2 regions of the Neoaquamicrobium sediminum genome follow, and region 2 is predicted to be linked to the other one. Evidence: predicted binding sites of a transcription regulator. Region 2 holds the regulator's gene; the other holds the start of a gene.
What was found. The regulator PhoB, encoded in region 2, activates phosphate uptake and scavenging genes when phosphate is short. The targets are predictions, from matches to a motif close to TGTCATNNANCTGTCAT.
Positions count from the first base shown of each region.

Region 1: the regulator PhoB is predicted to act here: its motif matches at 6,137-6,153, upstream of V1479_RS09630 (LTA synthase family protein).

Region 1 covers NZ_JAZHFV010000002.1:886,516-894,635, reverse strand. Annotated here, with positions in the region: gene gmk (guanylate kinase) at 1-344, opposite strand, end outside; gene V1479_RS09660 (YicC/YloC family endoribonuclease) at 348-1,235, opposite strand; gene mltG (endolytic transglycosylase MltG) at 1,264-2,439, opposite strand; gene fabF (beta-ketoacyl-ACP synthase II) at 2,540-3,799, opposite strand; gene V1479_RS09645 (acyl carrier protein) at 3,845-4,081, opposite strand; gene fabG (3-oxoacyl-[acyl-carrier-protein] reductase) at 4,318-5,055, opposite strand; gene fabD (ACP S-malonyltransferase) at 5,070-6,017, opposite strand; gene V1479_RS09630 (LTA synthase family protein) at 6,190-8,109, shown strand.
Region 2 covers NZ_JAZHFV010000005.1:83,201-91,320, reverse strand. Annotated here, with positions in the region: gene xylF (D-xylose ABC transporter substrate-binding protein) at 30-1,073, opposite strand; gene V1479_RS15580 (ROK family protein) at 1,262-2,494, shown strand; gene V1479_RS15575 (CRTAC1 family protein) at 2,507-4,102, opposite strand; gene V1479_RS15570 (vanadium-dependent haloperoxidase) at 4,099-5,409, opposite strand; gene phoB (phosphate regulon transcriptional regulator PhoB) at 5,510-6,199, opposite strand; gene phoU (phosphate signaling complex protein PhoU) at 6,218-6,925, opposite strand; gene pstB (phosphate ABC transporter ATP-binding protein PstB) at 6,955-7,800, opposite strand; gene pstA (phosphate ABC transporter permease PstA) at 7,830-8,120, opposite strand, start outside.

The sequences.
Region 1 (8,120 bases), on a different contig from region 2:
CCCTGCCAGTCGATGTCGAACAGCATGTCCCGCCCTTCGGCGAGCGCCTTCTCGGCTGGCGCCCGCGGCGTGGCGTAGAAGTTGCCATGGACTTCGGCCCATTCGAGCAGTTCGTCGTTGTCGCGCATGAACTCGAAATCGCGCCTGGAGCGAAAATGGTAGTGCCGGCCGTCGATTTCGCTGCCGCGCCGCGCGCGCGTCGTCACGCTGATCGACAGTTCGAAGGCGGGATCGCTTTCGAGCAGATTGCGCGCAATCGTCGACTTGCCGGCACCGGAAGGCGACGACAGCACCAGCATGAGCCCGCGACGGCGGATCGAAGCGATAAGGGGCGTATCCGCCATGGGCTACTCCAGATTCTGAACCTGCTCGCGGAACTGATCGACGACGGATTTCAGCTCCAGCCCGATGGCCGTCACGGCGGCCGCGTTGGACTTGGAGCAGAGCGTATTCGATTCCCGGTTGAATTCCTGTGAAAGAAAATCGAGCTTGCGGCCGATCGGCCCGCCCTGGGCGATCAGCGCCCGGCCGGAGGCGACATGCGTCTTCAGCCTGTCAATCTCTTCGCGGATATCCGCCTTGGTAGCGAGAAAGGCGGCTTCCATGTGAAGACGCGCCTCATCGAGCGGCGCGCCGGTCTCGAGAAGCGCCTTCACTTGCTCCGCAAGGCGGGCACGGATGGCGGTCGGCTCACGCGACGGGTCAGCCTCGGCGCGCTCCGTCAAAGACTGGATGGCCCCCAGATGCCCGAGAAGCAGTTCGCCAAGCGCTGCCCCCTCGTCTCGGCGTGCGGTCTCAAGGCTTGCCAGTGCCGCATCGAGCGTGGCGAGAATGGCGGCATCCAGTTCCGCACGCGCCTCTTCGCTCTCGGCTGCTTCCGGCGCATCGAGCACGCCCCGCAGGGCCAACAGGCCATCGGCCGTTGCCGGCGCGACGCCAAACTGTTCCTCCAATCGCCTAGCAAGGCCGGCGAGATCCCTCAGGAACTCATCGTTGACAACCGGTTGGGCTTGCGCGCCGGTGCGCGTGAGCGTGAGGCTCGCCTGCACATTGCCGCGCGAGAAGCGCTTCTGGATGGCCTGACGGACAGGCTGCTCCAGCCGCTCGCAACCCGGCGGCAGCCGCAACCGCGCCTCAAGGCCCTTGCCGTTGACGGATTTCAACTCCCAGACAATCGCCGCGCCGGCGTTGTCGGCGACCGCCCGGCCGAAGCCGGTCATGCTCTGCAAACCCATGGCGTCCCCTACCCCCCATTTCGCGTCGTCACTCGTTTGCGGCGTCACTCTCCTCCGCTTCGCCTGCTGCCTCCGCGCGCTGTCTTTCGATCCGCCGCCAGCGCGCGACATTCTCGTTGTGCTCCTCCAGCGTGGTCGCGAAGGCATGCCCGCCGCTGCCGTCCGCCACGAAGTAGAGATCCTCGGTCCTCGACGGGTTGGCGACCGCTTCAAGCGATGCACGGCCCGGGATGGCGATCGGCCCCGGCGGAAGCCCGTCGATCGTATAGGTGTTGTAGGGCGTGGGCTTGTCGATGTCCGAGCGATAGATGGGACGGTCCGCCGGCTTCCCCTCGCCGCCGAAGAGACCGTAGATGATCGTCGGGTCGGACTGCAGGCGCATGCCGCGCTCCAGCCGGTTGATGAAAACGGAGGCGACGCGCGAGCGTTCGTCAGCCCGGGCCGTTTCCTTCTCGACAATCGAGGCTAGCGTCACGAACTCGTTGATGTCCGAGATGGGAAGGTCCTGCGCCCGACGCTCCCAAATGCCCTCAACCAGCTTCTTCTGGTCGGCGGTGAGGCGGTCGATGATATCCTGGCGCTTCAGGCCACGGGTGAACCGGACCGTATCGGCTGCCAGCGATCCCTCAGCCGGCATCTCGGCAGGCATCTCGCCTTCGAGTTCCTCCGCCGCGGCAATGCGCGCGAAGGCCTGAGCCACGGTCAGCCCCTCGGGGATGGTGACCGAATGAAGGATCGACTTGCCGCTGACCAGCAGCTCCATGATGTCGTGCATCGAAGCGCGGGCGGGAATAGCGTATTCGCCAGCCTGCAGGCGGCCGTCGTTGCGATACGCGCGAAGCCCGAGGCGGAAGATGCGCGCGTCGCTGATCATGTCGCGGCGCTGAAGCTGGTCCGCGATTTCGGTGACGCCGGTATTGGGCTTGATCAGGAACGTGTCGGGCGTCGCCAGCGGCCCAGGGCCTTCGAAGGTGGTCTTGCCGAACCAGACCGCGACAAAGGCCGCGATGACCAGCAGCACGATCGACGACATCAGGAAGTTCAGAAAAACGACGACCTGGCTGCGGGAACGGCGCGAGCGACGCGGCGGAGGTGTCCCCGCTTGGGGGCGAAGCGCCTCGCTGGCGCTTTTCGGCACGATGGGCTTGGGCCCGGATTGATGCTGGCTGGCTATAGCGCCATCGTCCGCAGGATTGCTCGTCATGGCCTCCCGGCACTCCTTCAAGCCGACACTGTCCGATTCAGCGAACCGAAGCTAAGCCGGAATATGGCGAAATTGGCGATGCGGCCGAAGAAGTGGCCGCTCAGCCTTCATACCTGCGGAACACCAGCGACGCATTGGTGCCGCCGAAGCCGAAGGAATTGGAGAGCGCAACATCGATCTGACGCTGCCGGGGCGCGTTGGGAACCAGATCGATCGCCGTTTCTCTCTCGGGATTGTCGAGATTGATGGTCGGCGGAGCGACATTGTCACGAATGGCAAGTACCGAGAAGATCGCCTCGGCCGCACCGGCGGCGCCGAGCAGATGACCGATCGCAGATTTCGTGGACGACATCGACACCTTGGAGGCGGAATCACCCACCAGTCGCTCGACCGCGCCAAGTTCGATCGTGTCGGCCATCGTGGATGTGCCGTGGGCGTTGATGTAGTCGACATCCGCCGGGGATAGCCCGGCGCGCTTCAACGCTGCGGTCATGCAGCGGAACGCGCCATCGCCATCTTCAGCCGGGGCCGTAATGTGGTAGGCGTCGCCCGTCAGACCGTAGCCGACGACTTCGGCGTAGATCTTCGCGCCGCGCGCCTTGGCATGCTCGAGTTCTTCCAGCACGACCACGCCGGCGCCCTCGCCCATCACGAAGCCATCGCGATCCCTGTCATACGGGCGGGATGCCTTCTGCGGATCGTCGTTACGGGCGGTGGAGAGCGCCTTGCAGGCTGCGAAGCCAGCCAACGAAAGCCGTGTAACCGGAGATTCTGCGCCGCCGGCCACCATCACGTCGGCATCGCCGAACATGATGAGGCGCGCGGCATCGCCGATCGCATGCGCACCCGTTGAGCAGGCCGTGACGACCGCGTGGTTCGGCCCCTTGAGGCCGTGGCGGATCGAAACCTGCCCGGATACGAGATTGATGATGTTGCCGGGGATGAAGAAGGGGCTGATGCGACGCGGCCCCTTTTCCTGCAGGATCAGCGCGTTCTCGGCAATGCCTTCGATACCGCCGATGCCAGAGCCGATCATCACGCCGGTGGCGTTCTGGTCGTCGGCGCTCGTCGGATGCCAACCGGCATCCTTGAGAGCCATATCGGCCGCGGCAACGCCGTAGATGATGTAGTCGCCGACCTTGCGCTGCTCCTTCGGCTCCATGAACCGATCCGGATCGAACGCATTGTCCCCGCCATCGCGGGGGATGACGTGGGCGATCTTGCAGGCAAGATCGTCCACCTCAAAAGTGTCCACACGCCGCGCGGCGCTCTTCCCGGCCAGAATCTCTTTCCAGGCATGTTCCACGCCGACGCCAAACGGCGAAAGCAGTCCCATACCGGTGACGACGACGCGTCTCATCGCTTCACTCTGATCTGGCTTTGGTCAAGTCGCGCGGCGAAGGCGTCAGGCCGACGCCTTGTCGATGTACTTGACCGCGTCGCCGACGGTCAGGATCGTCTCGGCAGCGTCGTCGGGAATCTCGACGCCGAATTCTTCCTCGAAAGCCATGACCAGCTCGACGGTGTCGAGGCTGTCTGCGCCGAGGTCGTCGATGAAGCTCGCGCCCTCGGTGACCTTGTCGGCATCTACGCCCAGATGCTCGACAACGATTTTCTTGACGCGTTCTGCGGTATCGCTCATTTGCAAACCCTCGACTTCAAAAAGTTGGTGGGACTTCGTTAGCGGCACGATTGCCGGTAATCAAGCTGAAAGATGGGAGCATAGGGTGGGGATAATCCCGGTTTCAACCGGTTATTTCCTGCCCGTATTGATCAGTCCTGAAGCTCCCGAAGGCGGCGTTCATTCGCCATGGAGCGGCGGCATTACACGAAAACACTTCACGGTCAAAGACCAAATTCGCCGCCGCATGGCCGTTATCAGATCATCGCCATGCCGCCATTGACGTGAAGTGTCTGCCCCGTGACATAGCCGGCCTCGTTGGATGCGAGGTAGAGGACGGATGCGGCGATGTCCTCGCCCGTCCCCATCTTCTTCATCGGGATGGCCCCCATGATTGCGTCTTTCTGCTTGTCGTTCAGCTTCTCGGTCATTGCCGATTCGATGAAGCCGGGCGCAACGCAATTGACGGTGATGTTGCGGGTGGCGATCTCCTGGGCAAGCGACTTCGAGAAGCCGATGAGGCCGGCCTTGGAGGCACAATAGTTGGCCTGCCCCGGATTTCCCGTGACGCCGACGATGGAGGTGATGTTGACGATGCGGCCGAAGCGGCGGCGCATCATCGGATGCGTCAATTCGCGGGTCAGACGGAATACCGCGGTCAGGTTCACCTCGAGCACCGCGTCCCAGTCCTCGTCGGACATGCGCACGAACAGGCCATCGCGGGTGATACCGGCGTTGTTGACGAGAATGTCGACGCCTTCCAGCTCCGCCTCAGCCCTCTGGCCCAGCGCCTTGACCTCCTCGCGGTCGGAGAGGTTGGCGGGAAACAGCTTCACGCGATCGCCCAACTCGGCGGCAAGAGCCTCCAGCTTCTCGATCCGGGTACCGTGCAGCCCCACGGTCGCGCCAGCCGCGTGAAGCGTGCGGGCAACGCTTTCGCCGATGCCTCCGGTTGCGCCGGTTACAAGTGCCTTGCGGCCGCCAAGATCAAACATGGGAAATCCTTCTCTCAAGCCTGGCCAAATTCGGCCAATGCCGCGTCGATGTCGACAGACGTGCCAATATTGGCCGTGGCGATGTTGCGGTCGATGCGGCGCGACAAGCCGGAAAGCACTTTTCCGGCCCCAACCTCGTAAAGCTTGGTCACGCCGTTCTGCCCGAACCATTCCACGGTTTCGCGCCAACGCACGCGACCGGTCACCTGTTCCACCAGCCGGGCAGCAATCTCGTCCGGGTCGCTCAGCGGGCGCACGACAACGTTGGCAACGACCGGCACGACGGGGGCATTCTTGACCACACCTGCCAGCGCTTCGCGCATGGCGTCCGCTGCCGGCTGCATAAGAGCCGAGTGGAAAGGCGCGGAGACCGGGAGCATGAGCGCACGTTTGGCGCCTTTCTCGGTGCAAATGCGCGCCGCGTGCTCAACCGCCGGCTTGGCGCCGGAAATGACGAGCTGGCCGCCGCCATTGTCGTTGGCGATCTGGCAGACCGAACCCTTGCCGGCTTCCTCGCAGGCGGCCTCGACGTCGGCCTGCTCAAGACCGATGATTGCCGCCATCGCACCTTCGCCGACGGGAACCGCAGCTTGCATGGCGTTGCCGCGAATGCGCAGCAGCCGTGCGGTATCGGCGATGGAGAACGTTCCGGCCGCCGCCAGCGCCGAATATTCGCCCAGCGAGTGGCCAGCCACATAGGCTACTTTGTTCTTGAGAGACAGGCCCCGCGCCTCGAGTACCCTGATTGCCGCAAGCGACACCGCCATGAGGGCCGGCTGGGCGTTGGCCGTCAGCGTGAGTTCGTCTTCCGGCCCTTCCCACATCAGCGTCGAGAGCTTCTGCGCGAGTGCGTCATCAACCTCATCGAAGACCGCCCGCGCCTCGGGAAAGGCGTCTGCGAGATCCTTGCCCATTCCCACGGCCTGGCTGCCCTGACCGGGAAAGGTAAAGGCGATCGACATGGCGTTTCTCCCTGCGTTCTTTGCGCCAGCGTGTGGCGCAAGCGCGGCTACAGGTCAAGTGTCGTGCTTTTGCCTGCGATCCGAAACTTCTTTGCCGGCCAAGGCAACCTCTGGCCTGGATGACAGTTTTATGACAACTAGATGACACGCGCCCGCGACAAGGAACCGTGGATTGAGCCGCATCGTCGACCCGGTCGCTCCGGGCCTAACCGATACTTCGTCTTTCAACAGCCTGAACAGGCTGGCGCATGGTTTCGCCTATGTGGCGGCGATCATGCTGGCGGCCGTGACGCTGACCTTCCTTATGGAAACGATCCTGCGCGGATCCGCAGGCGACGCCGTCGGTTTCATCACTGATCCCACAAGGCCCGCACTGGCAACGATCGCGGCCATCGCTCTCGTTCTTCTGGGGCTCGACGCTTTCACCCGTCGGAGTGGCCAGTCGGTGCTGTTGCTGGCTCCCCTGCTTCTGCTGCTGGCCTGGGTGGGCTCCCAGAAGCGGTTCTATCTTGGCGACCCGCCCTATCCGACCGATTTCCTCTACGCGCGCCAGATCGTGGAACTACTGCCCCTGATGGTCGCAGAGCGCCCCATCGCCGGCCTGCTGATCGTCGCAAGTACGATAGCCGCCGGGGCTGCGCTGGCGGCGATGTGGTTCCGGTCGCGGGTTTTCCCTATAACGAGCCCCGTGGGAAGAATCGTGCGGCTGGCATTGGCTGTGCCGCTTCTGGCCCTGTTTGCCATGCAGATGGACTATGCGCGCCATTCGCCGCTGCGCTCCGCCCTCAATATAGAACCCATGATGTGGGACCAGGCCGCGAATTACCGTCACAACGGACTCGTCATGGCATTTGCCCTGAACGTGCCGATGGCCAATGTGAGCCCCCCGGCCGGCTACAGCCCCGCATCGGTGAATGCGATCCCGGCGTCGGCGCCCGTCGCTTACGCGTCGACGCGCAGGCCTGACATCGTCATGGTGATGAGCGAGTCGTTCTGGGACCCGACGCGGCTTCCAGGTGTGACCATCACGCCCGACCCGATTGCGTTCACACGCTCCATGCAGTCGGGCCACATCTTCTCGCCGGAGTTCGGCGGCATGACCGCCAATGCGGAGTTTGAGGCGCTGACAGGCTTTTCCAACGCCTTCCTGCCCTATGGCAGCATCCCCTATCAGCAATATGTGCGTGGCGAGATGCCGTCGCTGGCAAGTTTTCTCTCGCAGAAGGGCTACGCCACGCTCGCCATGCATCCTTTCCAGAGCTGGTTCTGGAATCGCGGCAATGTCTATGAAGCCTTCGGCTTCGACCGTTTCCTGTCCGAAGACAACATAGATCCGCTTGAAAAGCGTGGCCGGCTGGCCTCCGATGCAGCGTTGACCGACTTGATCATCAAGGAAGTCGACGCCTCCGCTGACCCGATATTCGCATTCGCGGTGACCCTGCAGAACCACGGCCCCTATGAGCCGAACCGCTATCCGGACGACCGGGTCACGGTGAAAACCGGTGCAGGCGAGGCAGCACGCGGCGCGATCGGCAGCTTCGCCGAGGGCATGATGGATTCGGACCGTTCGCTCGCCCGGCTTCTCGAATGGGCCGAAAACCGCGACCGGGAAACCATTGTCGTCTTTTTCGGCGACCATCTGCCGCCGCTCGGTCAGACCTATGTCGCCACCGGCTTCATGGAGCGCACGGTCAGCAACCGCTTTGGCGACGCGACGAAGCTGACGCGCGAGCGCGAGACGCCGCTGGTCATCTGGTCCAACCGCACCGGATCGGTGAAGCAGGCCGGGACACTGAGTCCGGCTTTCCTGCCGCTGCATCTGCTGCAGGCCGCAGGGATGGAGCACCCCTACTATACCGGGTTCCTGAGCACCGCCTACGACCGCTGGCATGTGATCGACCGGCATCTGCTCGTCGACAAGAACGGCAGCCCCACCGAGGGCTGGAGCCAAAGCGTGGTCGACCCGCTGCTACGCGACTATCGCCTTATCCAGTACGACGTAATGTTCGGTGCGCGCCACGGCGCCAGCCGTTTCTTCCCGCAGCTTGAAGCCCCGCTGATTGCGCAACAGCAGGACCGAACCGCGTGGTGACGCCACATTCT
Region 2 (8,120 bases):
GCGGCGTTTGCGAGGGCAGTCAGCCGCAATCAGTCGCAGGCCGCCACGGTGCCGGCGGCAACGCCCTGGCAGACGACATCCTTGGAGACCCAGCCCGCGTCGATGACCTCATTGAGGTTGTCGCGCGTGATCGGGTTCGGCGACAGGAAGATCGCGTTCATCTCGACGCCATTCGGGCCGTCGGACCACTTCATTGCGCCTTCCACCGCATCCATCGCGGTGCCGTCGGAAAGCTGGTTGGCGATCTCAGCCGCAGCCTTGCCGAGTTCGCGCGCATCTTTCCAGACCGAAACGGTCTGGGTGCCGAGTGCAACGCGGTTCAGCGCGGCATGGTCGCCATCCTGGCCGGAAACAGGAACCGAACCGGCAAGACCCTGTGCTTCGAGAGCGGCTACGACGCCGCCGGCCGTGCCGTCGTTGGACGCAACGACTGCGTCGACCTCGTTGTTGTTCTGGGTCAGGATCTGCTCCATGTTGCGCTGCGCGTTGGCAGGCAACCAGCCGTCAGTATAGGCCTCACCGACATTCTTGATCGCGCCGCTGTCGATCGCTTCCTTGAGCACTTCCATCTGTCCGGAGAACAGGAAATCGGCGTTCGGATCGGCCGAGGAGCCCTTGATGAAGGCATAGTTGCCCTCCGGCTTCACCTCGAACACGGCGCGTGCCTGCATGCGGCCCACTTCCTTGTTGTCGAAGGTCAGGTAGAAGGCGTCGGCATTCTCGATCAGGCGGTCATAGCCCACGACCGGGATGCCTTCCGCGACTGCGTTTTCGACGGCCGGGCCGATTGCGCTGGCATCCTGCGCCAGGATGATGAGGGCGTTGGCGCCCTGCGAGATCAGCGCCTCGACGTCGGTAAGCTGCTTGGCGGCGGACGACTGCGCATCGGCCGAGATGTAGGTGTTGCCGGCGCCTTCGATCGCTGCCTTCATCGCGGCTTCGTCGGTCTTCCAGCGCTCTTCCTGAAAGTTCGACCACGACACGCCGATGATCTTGCCTTCGGCATGAGCCGCGGCGGAAAGCGTGAGCGACAAGGCGACGCCCGCCAGCATGGCGGTTGCAAATCTCTTCATGATGTTCCTCCCTGCGCCCCGTTGGAGCGCTTGATGACACTTGCTCTACAACAGATGCGAAGCTCTTTTTTTCGAGCCTCGAAAAAAATAATGACTCAGCGGAAGCCCTGTGTCAATATCTTCCGCACGGTGCTGGCAAAGCTGCCGGAAGGCGGCTAGACCGGCGGCGCACCAGGGAGGATGGGAACATGACGGTCGGCGTACGCCACGACGATCTTCGGCGCCGCAATCGCGCAATGGTGATTGCCGCCGTGCGGCGTGCGGGACAGCCATCGCGGACCGAGATCGCCGCCGTCACCGGGCTCAGCAATTCCACCATATCGACGATCTCCGCCGACCTCATCGAGGAAGGCATCCTGGCGCAGGCCAAGAATGGAGAAACGGCAGCGCTGAAGCGCGGCCGTCCGCAGGTCGCGCTCGGCCTCAACCCACGCGCGGCCACCGTCGTCGCCATCGCCCTCTCGCTCAACTCGCTCTCCGCTTCCTTGATCGACTATTCGGGCAAGGCGATCATACACGATATTTCGCGCCCCGCGACGCTGACGATGACGGCCAGCAGCCTCGTTGAAGCCGTCACCGCCGCCGTCGGCAGGCTGCTGGCCCGCATGGAGCCAGACCACGGCCCGGTGCTGCGCATGACGCTGGCGATCCAGGGCATCACCGATTCCGAAGCGCGCAAGCTGATGTGGTCGCCGATCACGCCGCATAGCGACATTCAATTCGCCGATGCGCTGGAAATCGCCTTCGGCATTCCGGTCACCGTGGAAAACGACTGCAACATGATCGCCGTGGCCTTGCGCGGCCGTGCGCCCGACCGCTACCGCGACAACTTCTTCACCATCCTCCTGTCGAACGGCATCGGCATGGGGCTGGTGCTGCGCGGCGAGCTCTTTACCGGCTCGCATTCCTCGGGCGGCGAGTTCGGCCACATGATTCATGTTCCAGATGGCGCACAGTGCCGCTGCGGCCGGCGCGGCTGTATAGAGGCCTATGCGGGCAACTACGCCATATTCCGGCATGCGCGCGGCGAAAGCGAATACGCGCAGCCTGCTGCCGACATCGACGACGCGACAATGCTGGCGCTGGCGGCTGCCGCACGCGATCACGACGGCCGGGAACGCGAAGCCTTCCGCAAGGCTGGCGAGGCGATCGGCTTCGGCCTCGGCAGCCTGTTCGCGCTGTTCGATCCGGCGCCGGTGGCAATCGTCGGGCTTGGATCCTCGGCCTTCGACGTGATCGAGCCGGCGCTGCGCGACGCGATCTCGAAAACGGCCGGCGGCCAGCACAATGCCGCGATCTCGTTCGATCTCGAACCCGACGAGACGCCACTGATACGTGACGGCTGCGCACGCCAGGCATTGACCTTCGTCGATCAGGACATTTTCGCCGCAGGCACCGCCACCGACAAGGCCGTCGCCTGAACCAGATGGCGACTAACCCGGCCTCCAGGCGGTAGGCGCTGCACCGCGGCTCAACACGTAGAAACCATCCGCATCGAATTCCTGCCACGCGCCGGCCTCGCCGTCGGGCCAGATGACGCGGATTTCGCCCTTCGCCTCGTCCCCTAGCCCGAAATGATGCCAGCCGCCCTGGCCGCTGGCATGCCCTCCGCCTGACGACACCTCGCGGCGCAGCACCGTGTCACCGCAGCGAACCTCGATCCATGCGCCGAGAGCGTCGCGATTGGGCGCATCCTGCTCCAGCCGGACCTGCAACCAGCGCCCTGTGTCGCCCCCCGTATTGCGCCAGGTCTGAGCGGTGTGCCATCGGTTGACGACCACCAGATCGAGAAGCCCGTCGAGGTTGAAATCGGCCAACGCCGCGCCACGCCCAATCTTCGTGCTGGCAACGCCTGCCCGGTCGCCGGCTTCCTCGAATGTGCCGTCGGGCCGCTGCAGCAGGAGGTTGTTCGGGTCCTCCTCGGCAAAATCAGGCATCTTCGCGACATTGCCTTTCGCGACGAAGAGGTCCGCAAGGCCGTCATTGTTGACGTCCTCGAACTGCGCGTGCCACGCCGTGCTCGGCCGCAGATTGTCTCCAACATAGGGGCGGTGCGCCGTCACGCCCTTGGCGAAGGCGGTGTCGGCATAAGTGGGCCGCGGTGACGGACCTTCGCCACTCGCAAGCGTCTGCAGCTTGTTGTCGGCCATGCTGGTGAGGAAATATTCGGGGTAGCCGTCGGCATCGAGATCGTAGGACGCGATACCCATGCCCCAGATGCGCAACCGCTCCCAGCCTTCCTCCGCCGTATAGAGCGATGGCGTGGCGCCCTGCCCGATGCGCCAGAGCTGTTCCTGGCCGCCCTTGTAATATTCGCGATCGTTGGAGACGCGCAGCGACGGTGTGCCCGACCGGTTCCAGTCCGTGAAGAGCATGGAAAGCGCGCAGTAGCTGGGCTTCAGCGCAAACGGCGTGCCGAACCGATCCGCACCGGCGGCGGGACGGTGCAGCCAGTTGTCCGTGCAGGAGCCCCAGGGAAAGCCTTCTTCCTTGCGATCGATGTAGTTGCCAACCGCCAATGTCGGCCAGGAAGCCCCGCGTTCCCAGGTGGCGGCGAAGGCGGTCGACCACGCCTCGCCGCCGTCGAAGCCCCAGGTCTCGTTTGCACGCTCGAAACGACATCCGCCAAGCCCGCGCATCAATACGTTTTCACCGACACGCAGGACTGCGAGGTCGGTGATGCCGTCGCTGTCGATGTCGATCGGATAGGCGCCCGTCACGCCTTCAAGTTCGAGGCCGGCCTCGAAGCGCTCGAAACGCAGCGTTCCGCCCACGTCGCTGACATTGCGGTAGAAATGGGCCGGCGCAGAGCCGCCGGCGACATAGAGGTCGGCAAAACCGTCTCCGCTGCAATCGAATGCCGCGACACCGCCGCCGACCATGAACTCCCAGTCACCTTCGTAAACCGCGTCGACACCGGCAGTCGCCGTCTCCTCGACGAAATTCGGCACGGCCGGTCCGTCTGCGGCAAGCACGGGTACGCAAATGCCGACCGAAAGAAAGAGCGCTGAAACGACGTGGCGCATCATTCCGCTCTCCGCGTCACCAGCCCGTTGGTGTAAGCGCCAATGCAGTAGCCCTGCTCCAGCCCGCGCTCTATGGCAGCTCGATAATGGATCCCGCCATAGAGCCGCGAAATCGCTGCCTCCTCGGCCGCCTCGCGGAAGCTTTCGAAATGCCGGGGCGGCAGTCCGTCGTCCACATGGGTTTCGTCTTCGAAGGCAAACGTCGCGCCGAACAGATCCTCCAGCACGATGGCCGCAGCACCCGATTGCGTGCTGTGACCGCTGGGATATTCAGGAAACGGCGGCGTGATAAGGTCGGGCTGCCACTTCGCATCAATGTGGCGTTTTATGTACGTCACCGGGCGCACGAGATCGTAGCGGTATTTGGCTTCCCAGCATCCGATGAAGGAATCGGCGAGAACGATGCCGAGCCGCGCGAGCACGTCGACTGTGCGCTCGGCATCCGCACCTTCCGCTTCGAGCAGTTGCAGCGCAATCGAAATCCAGTGGCCGGGCGGTGTCGGCGACAGCATTGGGTCATCCGACCAGAACCGGGCGATCTCCCGCTGCTCCGGCGTCAGCCCCTTCGCCGCTTCGTAGACTTCCATGGCCTCGTTATGGAACGCGCTGCCTTTCTCCTCGCTGTAATTGGGCGGTGGCGGCACGCCGCATGTGGCGCCGTCGGGCATGGCAAATGTGCGGTTGGTGCCCCAGTTAGGCAGCAAAGGCGCCTGCTGCTGCGCGATAAGGCTGGTGGGAACCCAATGTTGTGGCCCCTCCGTTAGAACATAGTCGTGCGGAAAGCCCATGTTCTCCACGACAGCCCCACCATCGTCGGCGGACCACTCGATCACATGAGCGGCAATCACGCGCCCATACGCAAGGCTCCGCGCAAGAACGTCCGCATCGACGCCCTCCGAGACCAGAGCGTCGAGACGCTTCCCGATGGCATCCATCGCCCGCTGGCCCGTCGGCCCGGTATTGCTGAAGAAGTGACGCGTTGCGTTCGTGAGAGCGCTTTGCAACACGACCGCCTCGTCGTAGACGCCCTCAGACCGTGGAGGAAAGGCTTCGAGCCCGTTGAGCTGGCCGGCCAGAGAACGCATCCAAGGCCGCCCGCCAGCGAGCGCTTCCTGCGCGGCAACGCCCAGATAGGCCAGGGACCGGCTCGCGACGGGCGGTGAGTAGGTCGGCGTATGGCGCACCAGCTCCAGCGTGAGCCGGTACCAGGTCCGCGCAACCTCCACGGCCCTCTCGCCGGATTGCGCGCGGGCCGGGCCAACAAGACCCAGAACAGCCGCAACCAGCACGACATGGAAAAGAAAACGCATCACCGATTACGGGCCCTGCCCACTCCTCCCTCAGTGAAGGCAGGAAAGCATGGCGCACCTGCCGCCTGCAAGCGGAACTGGAGCGCAGGAGTATCGGCAGCTATGCCTCGCGGATCGCGTAGCCCGCGCCGCGTATCGTGCGGATCACATCGGGCAGACGGCCATTGTTGACCGCCTTGCGCAACCGGCCGACATGCACGTCAACGGTGCGCTCGTCGATGTAGATCGTCTCGCCCCAGACATTGTCGAGCAATTGCCCGCGCGAGAAGACGCGGCCGGGATGCTGCATCATGAATTCCAGCAGGCGGAACTCCGTCGGGCCGAGCCTGATCTCGGACTTGCCGCGATGCACGCGATGCGTCTCGCGGTCGAGCACGATGTCGCCGACCTTCAGCACGGATGAAAGCACCTCGGGCTTGGCGCGGCGCAGCAGCGCGCGGACCCGGGCGATGAACTCTGGCGTCGAGAACGGCTTGACCAGATAGTCGTCGGAACCGGTCGACAGGCCCCGTACCCGGTCCGTTTCCTCGCCGCGCGCGGTCAGCATGATGATCGGCAGGCGCTCGGTCTCCGGGCGCATCCGCAGCCGCCGGCACAGCTCGATCCCGGAAATGCCGGGCACCATCCAGTCGAGCACCAGCAGGTCGGGTGTGCTTTCCCGCAGCCTGATCTCCGCTTCGTCGCCGCGGCCGATCACCTCGACCTGATACCCTTCGGCTTCCAGGTTGTATTTGAGAAGCACCCCCAACGGCTCCTCGTCCTCCACCACCATGATCTTGGGTGCAATCATCTACAGGTCTCTCTGCGGTCACTCACTGTCGACTGTCACAGACGTCTCGTCCAGCTTCGGTCTGTTCAGCGGCAATTGCTGGCCGGTCACGATATAATACGCGTTTTCGGCGATGTTGGTCACATGGTCGCCGATGCGCTCCAGATTCTTGGCGCAGAACAGCAGATGCGTGCAGGCGGTGATGTTGCGCGGGTCTTCCATCATGTAGGTGAGCAGCTCGCGGAAGACGGCCGTGTACTGCACGTCGATTTTCTCGTCGTCTTCGCGCAGGCTTACAAGGTTTTTCGCGTCGCGTGCCTCATAGGCAGCGATCACCGCACCGACCTGGTCCATCACCATCTGGGCCATCGTGTCGATGGAATGGGAAAGCCCGCGCGGCGCCGAGCCTTCGCCCACCGCGTTGACGCGCTTGGCGATGTTCTTGGCCAGGTCGCCGATACGTTCCAGGTCTGCCGCCATGCGGATCGCGCCGACGACCGAGCGCAGATCCTGCGCCATCGGCTGGCGCTTGGCGATCAGCGTGATGGCGCGATCGTCCAGTTCGCGCTGACGGGCATCCATCACCACATCGTCCGAAATCACCCTCTGCGCCAGCGCGGTGTCGTTCTGCAACAGCGACCGGGTCGCGGCGGCGACCATCGCGCCGGCGAGATCGCCCATGTCGCGGATCAACTGGTCGATATGGCCAAGATCGTCGTCAAACGACGTGACCGTGTGCTCACCCATGTTTGCCTCCTCGGGCTCTTCCGGGATCGTCAGCCGAAGCGGCCGGTGATGTAGTCCTGCGTCCGCTTCTCGGCAGGGCTGGTGAATATCTGGTCGGTCGGGCCTTCCTCGACGAGATTGCCGAGATGGAAGAAAGCGGTGCGCTGCGAGACGCGCGCGGCCTGCTGCATCGAGTGCGTGACGATGGCGATCGTGTAGTTCTCGCGCAGTTCGTCGATCAGTTCCTCGATCTTGGCGGTCGCGATCGGATCGAGCGCGGAGCACGGCTCATCCATGAGGATCACTTCCGGCGAGACAGCGATGGCGCGCGCGATGCACAGGCGCTGCTGCTGGCCGCCCGAAAGACCGGTGCCCGGTTCCTGCAGACGATCCTTCACCTCGTCCCAGAGGCTTGCCTTCTGCAGGCTCGATTCGACGATTCCGTCCATGTCGGCCTTCGAAGAAGCGAGGCCGTGGATGCGCGGCCCGTAGGCGATGTTTTCATAGATCGACTTCGGGAAGGGATTGGGCTTCTGGAACACCATGCCGACACGCGCACGCAGTTCCACGACGTCGAGGCTGGCGTCATAGACGTCGTCACCGTCCAGTTCGATGCGGCCGGTGACGCGCGCGCCTTCGATGGTGTCGTTCATGCGGTTGAGGCAGCGCAGAAACGTCGACTTGCCGCAACCCGAAGGGCCGATGAAGGCGGTGACGGCCTTTTCGGGAATGTCGATCGACACGTCGAACAGCGCCTGCTTGGGGCCGTAGAAGACGCAGACTTCGCGCGCCTTGACCCGGACGGGGCGTGCCTCGGCATCCGGAGTCCGGATCGTGGACGACTTCATCGAATAGAGGTCCGTGCTGGCGACAATCTTCTCGGATGGCATCTGCATTTCCTTGGCCTCCGCTTCCAGATGTTCGTTCAATTTCGTCTCTCCAGTCTCGACCGCAGGAAGATCGCGATGGCGTTGAGCGTCAGCATCAGCCCTAGCAGAACGATGATCGCGGCCGACGTGCGCGCTTCGAAGAAGTTGCGGTTTTCATTGCCCTGCCAGAGATAGATCTGGACCGGCAGCGCAGAGGACTGGTCCATGGGCGTCCCGGGTATCTGTGCAACGAATGCGTTCATGCCGATCAGAAGCAGCGGTGCCGTTTCACCCAGCGCCTGCGCGACACCGATGATGGTGGCCGTCAGGATGCCAGGATAGGTGAC